Regions from separate parts of the Paenibacillus sp. EPM92 genome, predicted to be linked through region 2. Evidence: predicted binding sites of a transcription regulator. Region 2 holds the regulator's gene; the other holds the start of a gene.
What was found. The regulator LexA, encoded in region 2, represses DNA repair genes until DNA is damaged. The targets are predictions, from matches to a motif close to CGAACATATGTTCG.

Region 1: the regulator LexA is predicted to act here: its motif matches at 6,783-6,796, upstream of JMF85_RS06590 (SPL family radical SAM protein).

What each region holds. Positions count from the first base shown of each region.
Region 1 covers NZ_BCPS01000035.1:5,799-15,444, forward strand. The annotation lists gene JMF85_RS06555 (cytochrome (ubi)quinol oxidase subunit III) at 1-259, shown strand, start outside; gene JMF85_RS06560 (cytochrome C oxidase subunit IV family protein) at 261-578, shown strand; gene JMF85_RS06565 (cytochrome c oxidase assembly protein) at 700-1,578, shown strand; gene JMF85_RS06570 (DUF420 domain-containing protein) at 1,623-2,087, shown strand; gene JMF85_RS06575 (C40 family peptidase) at 2,155-2,943, opposite strand; gene JMF85_RS06580 (redoxin domain-containing protein) at 3,118-4,176, shown strand; gene JMF85_RS06585 (NAD-dependent malic enzyme) at 4,303-5,706, shown strand; gene JMF85_RS06590 (SPL family radical SAM protein) at 5,924-6,760, opposite strand; gene JMF85_RS06595 (aldolase catalytic domain-containing protein) at 6,889-7,854, opposite strand; gene JMF85_RS06600 (hypothetical protein) at 8,218-8,433, shown strand; gene JMF85_RS06605 (magnetosome magnetite crystal formation protein family) at 8,537-8,890, opposite strand; gene JMF85_RS06610 (hypothetical protein) at 9,058-9,486, shown strand.
Region 2 covers NZ_BCPS01000077.1:98,926-108,571, forward strand. The annotation lists gene metH (methionine synthase) at 1-619, opposite strand, end outside; gene JMF85_RS18555 (1,2-dihydroxy-3-keto-5-methylthiopentene dioxygenase) at 905-1,447, shown strand; gene JMF85_RS18560 (HAD family hydrolase) at 1,600-2,400, opposite strand; gene JMF85_RS18565 (hypothetical protein) at 2,496-3,005, opposite strand; gene JMF85_RS18570 (aldo/keto reductase) at 3,030-4,019, opposite strand; gene JMF85_RS18575 (DUF896 domain-containing protein) at 4,035-4,229, opposite strand; gene JMF85_RS18580 (LysM peptidoglycan-binding domain-containing protein) at 4,398-4,757, opposite strand; gene lexA (transcriptional repressor LexA) at 4,904-5,524, shown strand; gene glnA (type I glutamate--ammonia ligase) at 5,684-7,021, opposite strand; gene JMF85_RS18595 (MerR family transcriptional regulator) at 7,120-7,533, opposite strand; gene JMF85_RS18600 (methionine gamma-lyase family protein) at 7,631-8,878, opposite strand; gene hflX (GTPase HflX) at 8,871-9,646, opposite strand, start outside.

The DNA.
Region 1 (9,646 bases), on a different contig from region 2:
TCACTACGTGCACGAAGGCCACACGTTCTCGAAGAGCGCCTTCGCTACTTCGTTCTATACGTTGGTAGGGTTTCATGGAGCGCACGTTGCCTTCGGTGTGCTTTGGATTACCTTGTTGATTATTTCCGGGTTCAAAAAAGGTTTAACCGTGGTTACGGCGCCTAAGTATTACGTAGCCGGTTTGTACTGGCACTTTATCGACGTCGTTTGGGTATTCATCTTCACGGTCGTATACCTCCTCGGAAAGGTGGGTCCATAAGATGAGTAATCAGCACCAATCATCTTCGGCTGGAGATCATCGTCACCGTTTGGAAGGACCTCGAAACCATTACATTTCGTACATTGTTTCGATCGTGTTGACCATGCTGGCTTTCGCCGTAGTTCTGTACGGCGGTTTGGATCGCACGTTTATTATCTTCTTCCTTGTTGGTTTGGCCGTTGTCCAGGTCATTTTCCAGCTTGCTTATTGGATGCACATGAAGGATCGGGGCCACTTTTTCCCGATCATCGGGTTAGCATTCGGAACGTTTGTTGCACTTACAGCTGTTGCGGCCGGTGTTTACTGGCTCTGGTGGTAAGATAGAAGAGAGGCGGCTTGTCATTATTGAAAGCCCCTCTTTTTTAAAATACTTTGGGAAAAAATTCACGAATCAGACACAGACTCGAATTTGGGGCTACGCCCGAAAGGAGTTAACCGATATGGATTCCACTGTTTCCCATTCAGGACATGGAGCAGCGGGAACGTTTGCCGAGTTGTGGAGCCCAGGCCTGCTCCTGCTGCTGCTTGTTGTCGGTGTGTTGTATACGTTATGCGTTAACGCTTGGCGGCATCGGTTTGCGGACAGCGAACCCGTACCCCTCAAGCTGCAGCTGTACGGTTGGCTTGGTTTAATCCTATGGTATGCCGCGGAAGGAAGCCCGCTGGCCTATTACGGGCATCACTATTTTTTCAGTGTGCACATGTTTCAGCAGTCCATCTTGTATTTAATTATGCCGCCGCTCCTGCTGCTCGGCTTGCCGGGATGGCTTATGCGCTCCGCGATCCAAGGGGAAACGGCTAAGCGTGTCGTGTATATAATGACCAATCCCGTGCTTGCGTTGTTTTTGTTCAACTTTATTTTTTCGGTTTATCATATCCCGGTCGTGATGGATTGGTTGATGACTCATCCTACGATTCTCACGCTCTATAAGGCGGTCTTCTTGCTGTCGGCGTTTATGCTCTGGTTTCCTGTGTTTTGCCCGATGCCCGAGTACAGCCGGATGTCCGAGCTGAAGAGAATGGCGTACATTTTCATCAATGGGGTGCTGCTAACGCCCGCTTGTGCGCTCATTATTTTCGCCAAAGACCCGATGTACGCGATGTATTCGGCTGTGCCCGAGTATCATCTGCTGCTCCCGATGCTCGACGATCAGCAGTTGGGCGGAGTCATCATGAAAATCGTCCAGGAAATCGTTTACGGCATGGCACTCGGCTACACGTTCTACCGTTGGTACCGAAGGGAACGTAAACGCGAGGATGAGGAAGAGTTTGCGGACGATGATTATTATCCGGCGTCAGGGAATGTGAACCGAGCCTAAGCTATATCGAATAGATTGAGTTGCGAATGGTGGTGGACTAGTTTATGAAGCTTTCCGTTTTGCTGCCTACGATCAGTACGAGCTTTATCGTCATAAGCGCGATATTCGTTGCATTCGGATGGTATCATATTGTTAAGGGCAACCGGGATACGCATAAGAAGCTGATGTTGTGGGGCGCGGGCTTCGCGCTTGCCTTCTTTCTGATTTATGCGAGCCGCACGATTTTTGTCGGCAACACAAGCTTCGGCGGGCCGGAAGAGCTGAAGCTGGCGTATCATTTATTTTTGTTCTTCCATATAGCGCTGGCTACCGCTGCGGGCGTTTTCGGTATCGTAACGCTGCTGCATGCGTTTAATGAGCGTTTTGCCAAACATAAGAAAATCGGGCGCTGGACAGCCGTTATGTGGCTGTTGACTGCACCGACGGGCGTCGCGGTGTACACGCTGCTGTATGTGTTGTATCCGGGCGGCGAAACGAAACCGATGATCGATGCAATCTTCGGGCTATAAGCAGAAAGAAAGAAGACCTTCCTCAAGGGCAATTCGGGGAAGGTCTTCTTTCTTTGGTATAACAACATTATTTTAAAGCGCTGCCGCCGAACATAAAGCGGTATTCCCAGTGCTTGTTCTCGATACTATCGATCCGAACCCCGCCGGATTCCTTGGAGTATGTATGCAAAACTTTGCCTTCCCCTAGGTAAATGCCGACATGAGTGATGCGCTGATTGGCCTTGTTGGACGGGTATGACGATTTGCTGCTTCCGCGATACTCCATGAAGAACATCAGGTCGCCGGGCTTTAGGCTTTTCCAGTTCGTTGTCGTATTCCCAAGTGACTTGACATAGCTGCCTTGGGCGCGGGAATCGCTCGGGAGCGTCACGCCGGCACCTTCCTTGAAGGCTTGACGGACGAAGTCAGAGCAGTCGAAAGTACGGGTATTGGAACGGTCTGACCCATACTCGTAAGGGGTGCCCAAGTACTTCTTGCCAGCCGCGATTATTTTATCAATGGCTGCTGTCGTATTGCCCGTCGAGGGAGCTGTTGTCGACCCGCCGGAAGGCGTCTCGGAACTGATCGGAGAGGAGTCCGATACCCGGACGTATTTGCTGCTCGTTGAGATATAGCCGGTGCGGCCCTGGTCGTCTTGCACTTGATACCACCAGGCGTTGACTTTGGACAGGATGGTAACCTTTTCTCCGGCTTTGAGGTAACCGTATGCAGCTGAACTTGTATCAGGTTGTTTACGGAAGTTCACGCTGCTTGTAATCGTACCGGTGGCGGCGGCGTGGGCTTGATCGGCGTATGCGGCCAAGGACCCGACCGTAAACGTGGCGGCAAGGACAACGGCAACGATTTGCTTTTTCATAGAAATTCCCTCCTGCAGTTCTAGGTGTTGTGGTATGCATGTAAGTGCCGACGCTTCCGCGATTGCCGGGAATCGGCTTCGTTCGTGGGACGCGACAACAAGTTGACAACGGACGGCAGACCGTTCCACAATGGAATTATAGCCAGATGAAAGGGAGACAGGTGAACGTCAACGATGAATACATGGACATGGGGACCGCTTGTCCTCCATTACAACATGCTGCTGATCATGGGTGCGATTGCGGCGGGCTACGGCGCGCTGCACCTGCGGTTGCTTCGGAGATCCGATAGAGGCATTGTTACGTCGATTGCCGTCAATGCGCTGCTTGTGTGGGTGCTTGTCTGGAAATTAAGTTTGCTGCTGCTGGATTTTCGCGCTGTATTGGAAAATCCGATGTCGCTGCTTTATTTTAACGGCGGTCGGCGCGGAGTTTGGCTTGCTTGGCTGCTCTCGGCCGGATATGCAGCAATCGCTGCTGAGAAAAGAAAAATAGGCAGACCTGTTTATATCGATTCGTTAGCCGTCTCGGTTTTGGGGGGGTATGCGATATTTCATGCGCTGCATTTTATAATGAGCGGCTTTCAGCCGGTCACATCGGGCATCATTGGGGCGTTGGGCGCGGCAGCCGCCATCGTTTGGCTGCGTTCCCCTTTGCCGGAGACCCATCGCGCGTCGGTGCAGAGGCTGCTAGTCATTGCGATTGGCTGGGTGCTGGTCATTACAGTGGCGAACGGCCTGTTTGACAAGCCGGGGGGGCCGCCTGCGGCGGGAACAGCGGAAGGAGTGCCCGGACTGGGCGTCGGACAGCAGGCCCCTGATTTCGAGCTAAAACTGCTGAATGGGGAAACCATCCGATTGTCGGATTACAGGGGCCAAACCGTGTTTGTTAATTTTTGGGCGACCTGGTGTCCGCCTTGTCAGGCGGAGATGCCGTATATGCAGCAATTTTACTCGGATTATGCAAGAGACGGCGTGGTGATTCTGGGCGTTAACGCGACGCATACCGAGGCTAGCGTACCGGTCGTTGCGGCGTGGGTTAAGGAATGGAAGATTACCTTCCCGATTGCGCTTGACACGACGGGGGGCGTGACGGATACTTACCGCGTGAATGCCTACCCGGCTACGTATGTCGTCGACCCCGGCGGCGTCATTCGGGAGAAGCATCCCGGGCCGATGAACGGCGATATGCTGATGTCGGCATGGGAGAAAATAACAAATAAAAGTGAAAAATGATTCTAATAGGGGTGCAAGCTCTTTTTCATTTGCATAAAAAACCTTACGCATGATACCATGAATCTATTGGCAGGTCATATATACGTTTTCGTGACATCACTTTTCAGTTGAAGGAAGGGAATCAGCGTGGCACAGACAAGTATTATTTTGCGTGTGGAGCTCAATCATGAGCAAGTAACGTTCGGAGATGTAGCTGCAACAATCAGTAAAGCAGGGGGAGACATCACCTCGATCGACGTTATTCGTCCCGGCAAGGAATCGTCGGTACGCGATATTACCGTCGATGTGGCGGAATCCGCCGAGTCGCAGGTGGTTGAAGCGTTGAAATCGCATGACGGGATCAAGCTGATTAACGTATCCGACCGTACGTTTCTCGTGCATCTAGGCGGGAAAATCAACATGCAGCCGAATCTGCCGATCAAAAACCGCGACGACTTGTCCCGTGTTTACACCCCTGGGGTGGCTAGAGTTTGTACCGCAATTCATGAAAATCCGAGAAAAGCTTACTCGCTTACGATAAAACGCAATACGGTAGCCGTCATCACCGACGGAACGGCAGTGCTCGGACTGGGCGACATCGGTCCGCATGCAGCCGCGCCTGTCATGGAAGGGAAAGCGATGCTGTTCAAGCAGCTCGCCGGCGTCGATGCGTTCCCGATTTGTCTGGATACGAAGGATACGGAAGAAATTATTCGTACTATTAAAGCGATCAGCCCGATTTTCGGAGGCATTAACCTGGAGGATATCAGCTCTCCGCGATGCTTCGAGATCGAGACGCGCCTGAACGAGGAGCTCGATATACCGGTGTTTCATGACGATCAGCACGGAACGGCTGTCGTCGTTATCGCGGGTTTGCTGAATGCCTTGAAAGTGGTCGGTAAACGAATCGAGAACGTCCGCGTTGTGGTCAACGGAATCGGAGCGGCAGGCGTATCGATCTGCAAAATGCTGCTCGCCGCAGGGGTGACGCGCTTGGTGCCTGTCGACCGCGAGGGTGCCATCGTTCGCGGAGGCAGCTATCCTTACCCGATGTGGCAGTGGTTGGCCGACCAGCCGCAAGTCGAAGATAAGGCCGGAACGCTGAAGGACGTTATTCAAGACGCCGACGTGTTTATCGGTGTATCGCGGGGCGGTTTGCTGAACGAGGAAGACATCAAGAAAATGAAGCCGGACAGCATCGTCTTCGCGATGGCGAATCCGGAACCGGAAATTGCGCCGGAGGAAGCGCTCCCGCATGTTCGTGTGTTTGCAACAGGCCGAAGCGACTATCCGAACCAAATCAATAACGTGCTCGTGTTCCCCGGTATTTTCCGTGGGGCGCTCGACTGCCGGGCACGGCGGATCAACGAGCCGATGAAGCTGGCGGCTGCCCGCGCAATCGCTTCGGTTGTTACCGAAGCGGAGCTGAACGAGCACTACATCATCCCGAGTATATTTAACGACAAGGTCGTGACGAAGGTTCGCCACGCAATTATCGAAGCCGCTATCCTAACCGGGGTGGCAAGACGGATTCCGCCGGATTTCCGGTAGGATCGTGCAGGAAGAGAGAAGGCGTGGCCCAAAGGGTAACCCCTTGATGAAGACAGTTTTTCAAGAATAAACGAATAACCCTCCAAAACCACTGTTAAAGTGGAGTTGGGGGGTTATTTTTTAACTCGCGATACTACATCAATAGCGGATAGCCCGCAAGGCCAACTTGCGAAGAAACGCGTCGAACGCCCGTCCGCCCGGTCGGCTCCCGCCCGCTTCAGGGCATAAAGCCCTCTTGGCTCACGCGTATCCGCTGCGCCTCGAATCGCCGCGCGAGCTGCTCCCGCACGCGCAAGTACGCGCCGCGGTCGTACCACGCGTCGTACCCGTTCGCGCGATACAGCTCGCGCATACCAAGCCTCTCCGTCCGGCGCCCCTGGCTGCCGTCGCCCATAAAATAATCGTCGATCACCACGCGATCGACACCGGTTTCCGCCAGCCGGTCGGCCAGCCCGTCGCTGCACGGCAGCACGGGCGACACGGCGGCCTGCGTCGGCACCCCCGCCTCGGCGAGCCGCCGCAAGGCCGCGAATCGGGCGGCAATCGGCGGCGCCGCCGGCGTGAACAGCTTCCGGACCGACTCCATGTCGGTCTCAATGGTCAGGCTGACGCGGACGCGGGGCCCGAGCCGCCGCAGCACGTCGATATCGCGCGTGACCAACGGGCTGCGCGTCTGCACCATCACGAAGGCGAGCTCCTCGGGCGGGGATGCCGCCATGACCTCCAGCCAAGACCGCGTCAGACAGGCGCGGAACTCCTCAGGCTGGTAGGGGTCCGTCGCGGACGACATGAATACCGTAACCGGTTTTTTGCGTCCGGCACGCTTCAACTCCCGGCTCAACAAGCTGGCCGTATTTGCTTTTACGTCCACCCAATCGCCCCAAGGCGAGCCGCGAAATTTCGCGACCGGCATCTCCCGCACATAGCAGTATGAGCAAGCGAAGGCACAGCCTACATACGGATTTAACGTGTGCGTGTACCCGCTCAAGAAGCCCGATGCGGGAAGGAGCAGCCGCTTGGGCGCTGTGACTTTGATGGATTTTTGACGGGACATAAGCTTCAGCACGAATCCTTTCCGAATGACTGTTGGAGCCGGTGGCCGCTTCAGAGGCTGCGCGCCAATAGAGAAACCCGATTCTCCGCCGCTGCAGCAGCATGGAAAACCGGGTCAGATATGTGCTATTAGTCAGTGGAGCCGGTCGGCATCACTTCCGGGGAAGTCAGCTTGTCGTAGAACTCCGTAAATTTGTCCTTGTCGTCGCTGGAGCGAATGGCCATCGCGGCACGCGGGTGATCGTTCAGGACGCCGGCGATCATGTAAGGGATGATGTAACCCCACTCCCATTTCTCGCGCATCGAAATCATGTGTTTCTCGATAATGCCGAGCACCGGACGAAGATCGTATTTCGGGTTTTTCAAGTAGCTGACGAGCAGTTCAGTCGGACAGTTGCCCGCTGCGCGACCCATTCCGTAGACGGACGTGTCGAGGAACTCGACGCCTTTGCTCGCACCCGTGATCGTGTTGGAGAACGCCAGCTGCATGTTGTTGTGCATGTGCAGGCCGAGCTTCTTGTTCGGAAGCAGTCGTTGGAATTTGGACACTAGGTAGTCGATGTCTTTGTGATCCATGCTGCCGTAGGAGTCGACGACGTACACGACATCGACCGGGCTTTTGGCGATTTCTTCGAACGCTTCGTTCAGATCATTCTCCATCACATGCGAAAGCGCCATGATGTTGATCGTCGTTTCATAGCCGTAGTCGTGGAATTTTCGCACCAGATCGAGCGCTTTGTCCACATCTTTAATGTAACAAGCGACGCGGATCAGATCCAACATGCTTTGATCGCGCGGGAGAATATCCTTCTCATCCACACGGCCGATATCGACCAACGCGGAAAGCTTCGTACTGGTTTTTTGGGGGATGACTTCCTTCAGGAAATCCTCGTTAAGGAAGCGCCAAGGGCCGGCATCGGCACCTTTCAGCAATTTGGCCGAGTTTTTGTAACCAATTTCCATATATTCGACGCCGGCTTCGCTTAGACCCTGGTACATGTCCTTCACGAATTGGACGCTAAAGTCCCAGTTATTCACTAAACCGCCGTCGCGGATCGTACAATCCAAAATTTTGTGGTGTGTGTCGCGTGTCATCAAAATTACCCCTCTCCAAATTAACAAGTGCTCGCTGACATCTTTCGGGCTTTTAAGCTTTTTAGCTTTTAAGCGGTAAAGTATTTTATTAATTACTAATTTTACACAGTTTTTTGTATTTGTCAATCATAACAAATTCCAGAACGAGTGGCAATTTCCTTATATATTGAAAAATCAGTCGGCCAACCGTTGTGCAGGGCGACCTGCTATCAAAATCTAATATAATATACAAATAGTATCTATAATGAGAGGGAGGAGGAACGCTTTTTCAGGAAGTTCACTAAGAAAAAGATCATTGATTCGGGAGGATCCAAGTACATTCGTAAAATCGCATCGTTTACCTTATTCGTCATGTTGTTCGTCATGATCGTCCCGTTCGCTGCTTGGGGCGCCGGACCGGTCGCTTCAACCGAGGCCGCGTCCTTGCTCGTGCAGGATCAGGACGAGCCGGTATGGCCGAAACCGCTCACGTATTTGGATTTAGGCGACTCGCTCGCAGCCGGGGATGACGCCGCCGCAAAAAAAATGAATTTGCGCCGCAGCAGAACGCTTCAAGGGCTCAAGCGGCCGTGCTGCTGAAGCGGCTTTTGACCGGACTGGAATTCGTCAACTAGGCAGCAGGCGGCAGCCGTCATACCCAAAAAGGCGTTTCATCCTAGGGATAAAGCGCCTTTTTTTGATCCTAGGGATGCTTAATGATCTCAATACGGCCGATCAGCGGCAGCGGCTTCATATCCCCGTTGATCACATTCATCATCCCGATCACGCAGAATACGAGGCACACGAGGTGGGCTAAAGGCACGAGCAGCAAATTGAGCAGAGGAATAAGTCCCAGTAAGATGTTGCAAGCGATCAAGGCGAGCAGCAGCATAAGGCCTTGATTGGCGTGATACATCGCAAAGCGTGAATGGTTCGCGGCGAGCAGCGGCACAAAAAACAACAGATAAGCGATAGCGGCAACGGCCTTGTTGGCCCGCACATCTTCCGGCGTCGGAGAGGGGGAGCCTTGCGGCGGCGTCTGTCCGGGGTCAGACATCGGTGGAACACCTCCTTTCTCAGGTCTGGATGCGGAAGAGCTTCCCAGATTAGCCGCTACCATCTTATGCCGATAGCCGTTCGAGTATGTTCGCCTTTCCGAGGAATAACCGTAAAGCGATGGGGCAACCTAAATCCAGCCATATCCAAGAAAGGAACGAGGCACACATGACCCACACCCCGATCTTTTTTCAATTCGAGACGAACCAGGAAGCTTATATGGCGCTTGATACGCTGGAGGAGCTTGGCTACAAGGTCAGCCTGCATACGGAGACGAAGAGCCCCGTTCTGCACGTCATCGTCGATCGCAATGATCTGACGTCGGCTCTCGAAGTCGCGCAAGCTCACGGCGGTCGGCTTCTGGAGGGGCAAGCATCTCCGTCCGAGATTTCGACGTATGCCATGGCATACGATCCGGACGGGCTCATTCCGATTCCCGCCCACTTCGTGAACGAGGTTGAACCGGATGAAGCCGAGGTTCATTTATCCGCCTCGGCTTACTCGAACCGCTCGAGCGGCGCCTACAAGGATGAGCCCGCGAAATTCGACCCGTCCGGGGAAGATTACGACGGCTTCGACGCGGGTATTCATTTATAGTGGATTAGGCCAAAACCGTTGGACAAGTCCCACAACATTTGACCGGGAAAACAAAGTTGCCCTGCGCCTATTTTTATTAGCTCGGAAAACACTGTTTCTCTAGACCCACACCTCATTCGTTTGCTATGATGGGTTGGGACTTCGGGAATGATAGGGTTTT
Region 2 (9,646 bases):
TTTGACCGGCAAGCGTCGTGCCCATCGGTTCGATCGTGCCGGATATCATCAAGGGCAGCTTGCGTCCGCTCTCTTCGAACGCTTTGCGGATCCCGATACTACCCGCTTTCACGTTCAGCGTATCTTGCGACGTTTCGAGGAGCAGCGCATCCACGCCGGCTTCGATTAAAGCCAGCGCTTGCTCGTAATAGCTCTCGATCAGCTCATCGAAGGTAACACCGCCCGTAACCGATAACGTCTTGGTGGTCGGCCCCATCGCCCCCACCACATAGCGCGGCCATTCGGGAGTGCTGTATTTGTTAGCCGCCTCAATCGCCAGTTTAGCGGCGGCAAGATTGATCTCCCGGGCGCGATCCTGTATATCGTATTCGGCAAGCACAACGCTCGTGGCGCCGAACGTATTCGTTTCGACCATATCCGCGCCCGCGGCAAAGTACATCTCGTGGATACGCTGGATAACGTCTGGACGAGTCAGCACTAGCATTTCGTTGCAGCCTTCTAATTCTTCGCCTCCGAAATCGTCCGCCGACAAATCCTCTTGCTGGATCATCGTGCCCATGGCGCCGTCCAAAATCATAATTTTCTTTTGCAGCTGCTCTTGTAAGCTAGGTTTAATCAATGAAAAATCCCCTTTCACCCTGCCGATCTGCCGGTATATGCGATGAAGTAGGCAGTCCGAACATGTAGACCCCTTATTCTATCCGGTATGAAGCGTTAAATCTCTTAAACAATGTATCCTTAAGTGTAACAGAAACATGATATGATGAAAAGAAACTTCGACAAAAATGGAGTCTTTATTAAATGAATCCTATCGGATTTATATACATTATACATCGACAGAACGTACACCTTCTACTATAATACAAATTAGGAGTACACATTTCATGTGAAAGAGGGATAAACCATGGCTGAAATCCGTATCCGCAATACGAACGAACGCATCCAAGGCGAAGATAACGTCAGAAATTTTCTAGAGAAACAAGAAGTGCTTTATGAACATTGGAATCCAGGCAAATTACCGGCCGAGCTGCAGGAGAAATTTATTTTGTCCGATGAAGAGAAGAGTCAAATTTTATCCACCTTCGACGCAGAAATTCGCGACCTGGCCGCCCGTCGCGGCTACCGGACTTGGGACCTCATCGCCTTGTCCGATGCGACGCCGAATCTCGACGAGCTATTGAAGAAGTTCGAACAAGTGCACACACATACCGAGGATGAGGTTCGCGCCATCACGGCAGGCAAAGGTATTTTCATTATCAAAGGCACCGACGATGTCGGATATTTCGACGTTGAGCTCGAAGCCGGCGACGTCATCTCCGTACCGGAGCATAAGCCGCACTTCTTTACCCTGATGGAAAACCGGCAAATTGTAGCCGTCCGCCTCTTCATCGAAACCGAAGGCTGGATTGCGCATCCTTTCGCCGACCCGACTTTCCAACAGGCCTAATGATAAAACCCCAACTTTAGGTGTCTTAACGCCGTAGTCCGGAACGGATCCTGCATCCATTTCGGACTACGGCGTTTTTTCGCTTGACGGGAACGCCGCAACAAAAAACCGACGCCTGCCAGGATCGACAGACCGTCGGTTTCTTATGTTCATTAGATGAATGATATGGAGTCCAGAATCGCTTGCATATCCCGCAAGCTCTTAATTTCGTAAACGGGTTCGATGTCCGAGCTGCGTTCTACACCATGGCGGTTGATCCACATGTTGCGCATCCCCACCGTATTCGAGCCCAGAATATCCGTCGTCAATTTATCGCCGATCATGACACCTTCATCTGCCGTTATGTTCAGCAGCTGCATGGCGTGGTGGAAGATGGAAGCGGCCGGCTTCCCTTCGCCGAATTCACCGGAGATCACAATATGGTCGAAGTAGGGAGCAAGCTGCGGCACCCCGGCCAGCTTCTCCTTCTGCAAATCCGGCGAACCGTTGGTCAGCAGGAGCAGCTTGTACTTTTGTTTCAACTGATCCAACACTTCGAACGTTTCTTCGTACACAATGGGACGAATGCGTCGTTCGGCGGGAAACTGTTCGGCCAGCTTGCTGCCGAGCGCCTCGTCATCGATACCGAGAGCCTTCAAGCCGCGGGTCCAGGACGCCTTGCGGTATGACGGCGCCAACGCCTGCAGCTTGCGGAATTCCTCCTGCTCTCCTGCCGTAAAATTCGCCCAGAGCCCTTCGAACGGATTGATTCCGATCATCTTCGTGAAAGGAAACGTTTCATAAGATTCGTATAATGCCCGCGCTTCACGGCGTACCGCTTCTTCCAGCTGCGCCGGGTCCAGGTCATAATGTTTGGAAGCCTCCGTGCAAGTTGCTTCAAAAGCCTCTTTCACGCTTCGGTCATCCCATAACAACGTATCGTCTAAATCGAAAAGCACCGCTTTGATCGTCATTGTTTAAATTCCTCTTTCTACCGCGATTATCGTTCCTAACTGCCAGTCATTTATATTTAATCCGATCAAGCAACCCCATGACGTTCGTTCAGGCTTCATTTGATGAGCTTTACATTGTTTTTCGAGGCGAAGTCGGAAATTTTCTCGATCATAGCTTCCATTGGCATTTGGTGGAAAAATTTCGTGAATACCCAGCGTTTACCTTTCGGCTTCAAGGTTACCATGATCGTATCTTTGCTCACGGTTATTTCGCTAATTTGGGAAGCTTCTACGATCCGATCGCCGCCGAATCGACGGGAGGCCAGCGAAGTTTTACCAATCCTCAGAAACGGTCTGCGCGCCCAATACATAAGCAATGCCAAGAAAAGATAACTGAAGCCCGTTACCCAATACATAGACTCGTCTTGTCCTGCTTGCGGACGAAGGGCAATAAAACAGAACACGCTCATGGCGACGAGCACCAATGGCAATAACCAGCTGCGGCCTTTAAAAGTAACCGCCCCGTCCGAAGACCGAACGGAAATCGAAGACGAACTGCTTTGGCCGTGTTTTTTATTCATGATCTTCGTATTTTTACGTACCATGCGTTCCCATTTACGCGACATTATCGTGACCCCTTATGCTCTCGATTAGATCTGCCTATGAAACTTCTCAATAAACCGGTAAGGATATTCCGATTCCAGCGCGCTGACATCATCCAGCCGCTTCCACATGGAGTCGGAAAGCTTCCAGCCGACCGCTCCCATATTATCTTCAAACTGTTCAAGCGTACGAGCGCCGAATATCGGCGATGTAATCCCTTGCTTATGGATGAGCCAATTGAGCGCCACTTGTGCCGGCGTTTTATTGGTCTCTGCCGCTGCGCCAAGAACCTCATCCAGGATTCGGAAATTCTTATCGGTATTTCGCAGCTCCCATCGACTCTCGCCGTTTTTGTTAGAAAGGCGCCCTTCCGTCGGTTCGTTTCCGCGCTCGTAGCGCCCTGTCAAAAATCCGCCGCCAAGCGGTGCCCAAGGGATGACTCCTACGTTCTCCTCCAAGCAAAGAGGGAGCACTTCGCGGTCCATGGAGCGGCACACGAGACTGTACTGCGGTTGAATGGAAATAAACCGCGCGTAGCGGTTGAAGTCACTTAGATTTAACGATTTCATTAACTGGTACGCCAAGAAATTCGAGCATCCGATGTACCGAACCTTCCCTGATGCAACTAAATCGTCCAGCGCACGAAGCGTCTCTTCAATCGGTGTGACCTGATCCCAAACGTGAACTTGGTACAAATCGATATAATCGGTTCCTAAGCGTCGCAAACTGTCTTCGACGGCATCCATGATATGCTTGCGGGATAGACCGACTTGGTTCGGTCCGGGTCCGGTCTTCATTCGAACTTTAGTAGCCAGAACTACGTCCGATCTTCGTTCGCGAATCGCTTTACCGACAATCTCTTCAGATCTGCCGCCTGCATAGACGTTTGCCGTATCGATGAAATTCCCTCCTTTATCCAGGAAACGGTTTATCATCTCTACGGACTCCCGTTCATCGGTCGTATGACCGAAGGTCATTGTTCCTAAGCAAAGTTCCGATACCAGAATACCGCTCTTACCCAAAGCCCGATATTGCATATCAAAACCCTCCTCCTACTTCTTCTCATCTTCATCAACAAATTTGATGTTATCGAGTTGAGTACGTAAGGAAGATTTGAAAGAATCGATGTACTTTTTACGCAATTCGTTACGTTCGTTCAACTCCGCTTCGCTCAATCCTTCGGATTTCGCTTTTCGAGCGAGTTCATTGATTCGCTTCACGGTAACATCATGTTCCGATTCCAACATGCCTATCCTCCCAGTCTTCTCGTGTTCCGGTTGTCGCCAGCTGTCGGAACCTGACAAGCATGTCCAGACAAATGGCGTTCGTTATCAAATTATACTTTGACATTATGGATAACGATTGTCAAGAGAATTGACAGGCGGGAAGAGCCTGAAATGTCAGGGCGAGCGGTATTACGGAAGCAACAATTGTTGACCGGCACGAATCGAAGCGTCCTTCAATCCGTTCTTTTTTTTGAGCTCATAGATGTATTCTCTCGGGTTGCCACCCTTAGCTATATGTTCATTGGCGATACTCCACAAGGTATCTCCTCGTTCGACGATAACGGTATGTTGTTCGGCCGGCAAGGAGGCGGCTGCATAAGCGTCCGAATTCCCAAGTAATGCCGTGATCACCGTGCTGATCCCGATGATCATGGCCAACACAAGACCCGTCAGAGCCAGACGCCCTAGCCGTTTGCGATTGCCGACCGCATCTGTTCTATTCATGGACGGCACGTTTACCGAAGTTTGACTGCTAATGATATGCATCATAATGACGACCCCCAAACATTTGTTCTTATATTAAAATAACACGAACACGTGTTTGTGTCAATGCATTTTCTCGAACTTATGTTTGTACGAACGGCTATTCTGTGCTATACTTCCAATTAATAGTTTCTATATATTGGAGTGATACGATGAGCAAGATTTCCTCCCGTCAACAGGCCATTTTAAATTTTATTAAAAATGAAGTTAAGGATAAAGGTTACCCGCCTTCCGTACGTGAAATCGGCGAAGCGGTAGGTTTGGCGTCGAGTTCCACCGTACATGGACACTTGGAAAGGCTCGAGAAGAAGGGCCTTATCCGCCGAGATCCGACCAAGCCAAGAGCCATTGAGATTCTGGACGGGGAACCAGGAGAAGGCGCGTTCTCCGTTTCGGTAGCCCGCGTTCCGTTAATCGGACGGGTTACGGCAGGGGTTCCGATTACAGCAACGGAGAACATTGAAGATTACTTTCCGCTCCCCAGCCACTTTGTCGGCGATCAGAGCGTGTTCATGTTAAGCGTCGTCGGCGAAAGTATGATTGACGCAGGCATTCATCACGGGGATTATGTGATCGTCCGCCAGCAGCAGACCGCCAACAACGGCGACATCGTCGTGGCTATGACCGAGGAAGACGAGGCGACGGTGAAAACGTTCTATAAAGAAAGAGACCATATTCGGTTACAGCCGCAAAACCCGACCATGGAGCCTATTCGGTTGAAAAACGTTTCTATTCTTGGCAAAGTCATCGGCGTATTCCGCGACATCCACTAACAACTCATAACCTCTCGAAGCTCGGCTGCTGCCGGATCGTGAGGTTTTTTCGATAAAAAAACCTCACGGAAGATCACCGCTAGGTCCTTATGGAATATAGGTCTTGCTAAATTAAAGAAACGGACGCTCGGCTCAGCCGAACGTCCGTTTCTTTAATTATTAATAAAGCGTTAAATACTGCTCACGCTCCCAAGCGTGAACTTGAGTACGGTAAATGTCATACTCGATTTCCTTAAGCTCGAAGAAATGAGCCAGCGCATGATCGCCGAGTGCTTCGCAAATGACATCGTCCCGAAGCATTTCGTCGAGCGCTTGCTTCAAGTTGATCGGCAAGCTCGGAATGCCTTGCTCTTCCCGCTCCTCTTCGGTCATCACGTAAATATTGCGGTCCGTCGGAGGCGGCAGCTGCATTTTTTTCTTGATGCCGTCAAGGCCGGCCTTCAACATAACGGCCAGCGCGAGGTACGGGTTAGCCGCCGGATCCGGGTTACGCACTTCAACGCGCGTGCTGAGACCGCGGGAAGCCGGGATACGGATCATCGGGCTGCGGTTGCTGGCCGACCAGGCGACGTAACAAGGCGCTTCATAACCCGGTACAAGACGCTTGTACGAGTTGACGGTCGGGTTCGTAATCGCCGCGAACGCGCGGGCGTGGCGCAAAATACCAGCCATGTAATGACGTGCTTCTGCGCTTAGGCCGAGTTTGTCGCTCTCGTCGTAGAAGGCATTCTCTTTACCGCGGAACAACGATTGGTGACAATGCATGCCCGAGCCGTTAACGCCAAACAACGGCTTCGGCATGAATGTGGCATGCAGGCCGTGCTGACGGGCTACCGTCTTCACAACGAGCTTGAACGTTTGAATTTGGTCGGCCGCTTTGATCGCATCGGCATATTTAAAGTCGATCTCGTGCTGACCCGGCGCCACTTCGTGGTGTGACGCTTCGATCTCAAAGCCCATTTCTTCGAGCGTTAACACGATTTCGCGGCGGCAGTTCTCGCCGAGATCCGTAGGCGCCAAGTCGAAGTAACCGCCCTGGTCGTTCAGCTCCATGGTCGGATTGCCTTTCTCATCGGTTTTGAACAAGAAAAATTCCGGTTCCGGCCCGACGTTCATCGCGGTATAGCCCATTTCGTACGCTTCTTTCAACGCAGCTTTCAGAATGCCGCGCGGGTCGCCCGGGAACGGACGGCCGTCCGGCAAATAAATATCGCAAATCAAACGCGCCACGCGATCTTCCGTCACCCATGGGAACACGACCCAAGTATTCAAATCCGGGTATAAGTACATGTCTGATTCTTCGATACGAACGTAACCCTCGATGGAAGAACCATCAAACATCATTTTATTATCAAGCGCCTTCTCAAGCTGGCTTAAAGGTATTTCGACGTTCTTGATGGTGCCGAGCAAATCCGTAAATTGAAGTCGAATGAATCGAACGTTTTGTTCCTTGGCAATACGTAAAATGTCTTCCTTCGTGTAGTTCTTATCCGTCACTGTGAAATCTCCTCCTTAAAAATCGGTACGTAATAACGAGGGGGTACCGCTCGCCCCGCCTCAGGTGAACAGAGCGGCGGTCGCTCCTCGGCCAAACCCTATTTTCTGAAAAAACGAGACAGTTCGCCTTGAATCAACGATACATGATTCGGTCGCTTGCCTCCGCCTATCAGCTGCTGCTTCAGCATCTTGTGCAGCTGGGAATCAGTCAGTTCCCGGCGTTTCACTTCGGATTGCTCGTTCAAGACGGTTGCATCCTCCGAATCTTTGTCGACCGGCAGCAGCACTTGTTTAATTCCTGCGATGTTAACGCCCTTCTCGATCAAATCCTTGATCTCCAAAAGACGCTCGACATCGTTGAACGAGTATAGACGCTGGTTGCCGCCGGTTCTTGCTGGAATGATCAATTCATGCTGCTCGTAGTATCGTATTTGTCTGGCGGTTAAATCCGTCAGCTTCATAACAATACCGATCGGAAAAAGGGCCATATTACGGCGGATATCATCACTCATGACTATCACCCCTAACACATAAAACCTTACTTTTATTGTAACCATGTTCTAGAAACGTGTCAAGTTATGTCAGGTTAATGCCACATGTAAGTAATGATTACAATAATTTGCGGTCGATCATGTTTTGGATGGCCGTCAGAACGCCGAGCTTACAGTGGGAATACGTCAAGCCTCCCTGCATGTAGGCAATATAAGGCTCCCGAATCGGCGCGTCGGCCGATAATTCCAGGCTGCCGCCCTGAATGAAGGTTCCGGCCGCCATAATGACCGGGTGCTCGTAACCCGGCATATCCCAAGGTTCCGGCACGACATGCGCATCTACGGCCGCCGCCTGCTGAATGCCTTGAACGAAGGCGATCAGATGCTCCGGCCCGGTAAACCGGATGGCCTGAATTAAATCGGTGCGGGGATCGTTCCAACGCGGATGCGTCGTAAATCCCAGCTCGGCGAACAGTGCCGCCGCGAACACCGATCCTTTAACAGCTTGTCCAACCGTATGCGGCGCTAAATACAAGCCTTGGAACAAAGCCCGCGTCGTCCCGAGCATAGCGCCGACCTCCCCGCCGATGCCCGGCGCGGTCAACCGGTAGGACGCCAGCTCAACATACTCGCGCTTGCCCGCGATATAGCCGCCTGTAGGAGCCAATCCGCCGCCCGGGTTCTTAATCAGCGAACCGGCGATCAAGTCGGCCCCGACTTCGGTTGGTTCGTTAAGCTCCGTGAATTCGCCGTAACAGTTGTCCACGAATACGATAACGTCCGGCTTTATTTCTTTCACGAAACGAACCATCTCGCCAATCTGCTCGACGGTGAACGAGGCACGCCATGAATACCCGCGCGACCGTTGAATGCCGATCACTCTCGTTCGCGGAGTGATGCGCCGGGCGATCTCTTCATAGTTCGGCGAACCGTCTTCAAGCAGCTCCACCTCGCCGTAGCCGATGCCCCAGTCTTGCAGCGAGCCGAGTCCGTCGCCCGGTTTGCCTATCACCTTGTGCAGCGTGTCGTACGGACGACCTGTAATCGACAGCAGCTCGTCGCCGGGCCGCAGGACGCCGAAGAGCGCCGTCCCGATCGTATGCGTGCCCGACACGAAATGCGGACGCACCAGCGCCGCCTCGGCGCCGAACACGTCGGCATACACGAGATCGAGCACTTCGCGTCCGCGATCATTATAGCCATATCCGGTCGAGCCGGCAAAATGATAATCGCTTACTTTAAACTTCTGAAACGCACGTATGACTTTCCACTGATTGCGATCGATCAACCGATCGAGTTCATTCATTCGTTCCCCGACTACCTTCTCCGCCTTCTCCATCAAGGCGAGCACCTGCTCGTTAAACATGTTCCGACGTCTCTCCTCTGTTCTCTCCCTGCGGCGCACGCGCCGAATCGTATGCAGCCAGCATGTATCCTATCTTATCGAACTCTTTATTGTTTACCCGTACCTTGAACAGCATGTCGCTGCCGTCCACTTCATTCTCCAGCACCTCGCCTACGCGGTACACAAGCGAAATGACATCCCCCTTATCGGCAGGAATACGGTACGTCCGGCTGTCGCCCATCAAATGTTTCTCTAACGCGTCGATCAATCGCCCGAGATCTTCTTCGCGATAAGCCGAGATGCGCAAGTAATCGCCTTCGGTCATCAGCATCTCCAATTGCTCCGGCGTGCACAGATCGATTTTGTTAAACACGGTTATCCGATCCTTGCCGTGTGCGCCGAGCTCTTCGAGCACCTCATCGACGACCTTCATCTGGATCGTCATCATCTCGGTGGAACTGTCCACAACGTGCAGAATAAGATCCGCTTCGTTGGCCTCCTCGAGCGTCGCGCGGAAAGCCGCGACCAAATCGTGCGGCAAGTTCTGAATGAACCCGACCGTATCGGTCAAGACGATCTCCAATCCGCTCGGCAGCTTCAGCGAGCGCGAGGTCGGATCGAGCGTGGCAAACAACTGGTTCTCGACATACACGTCGGCTTGCGTCAGCTGGCGAAGCAGCGTCGACTTGCCGGCGTTCGTATACCCGACGAGAGCGACTTGAAAGACGCCGGTCTTCTTACGCCGCTCCCGGTGAAGCGTACGGTGCTTCACCACTTCCTGCAGCTGGC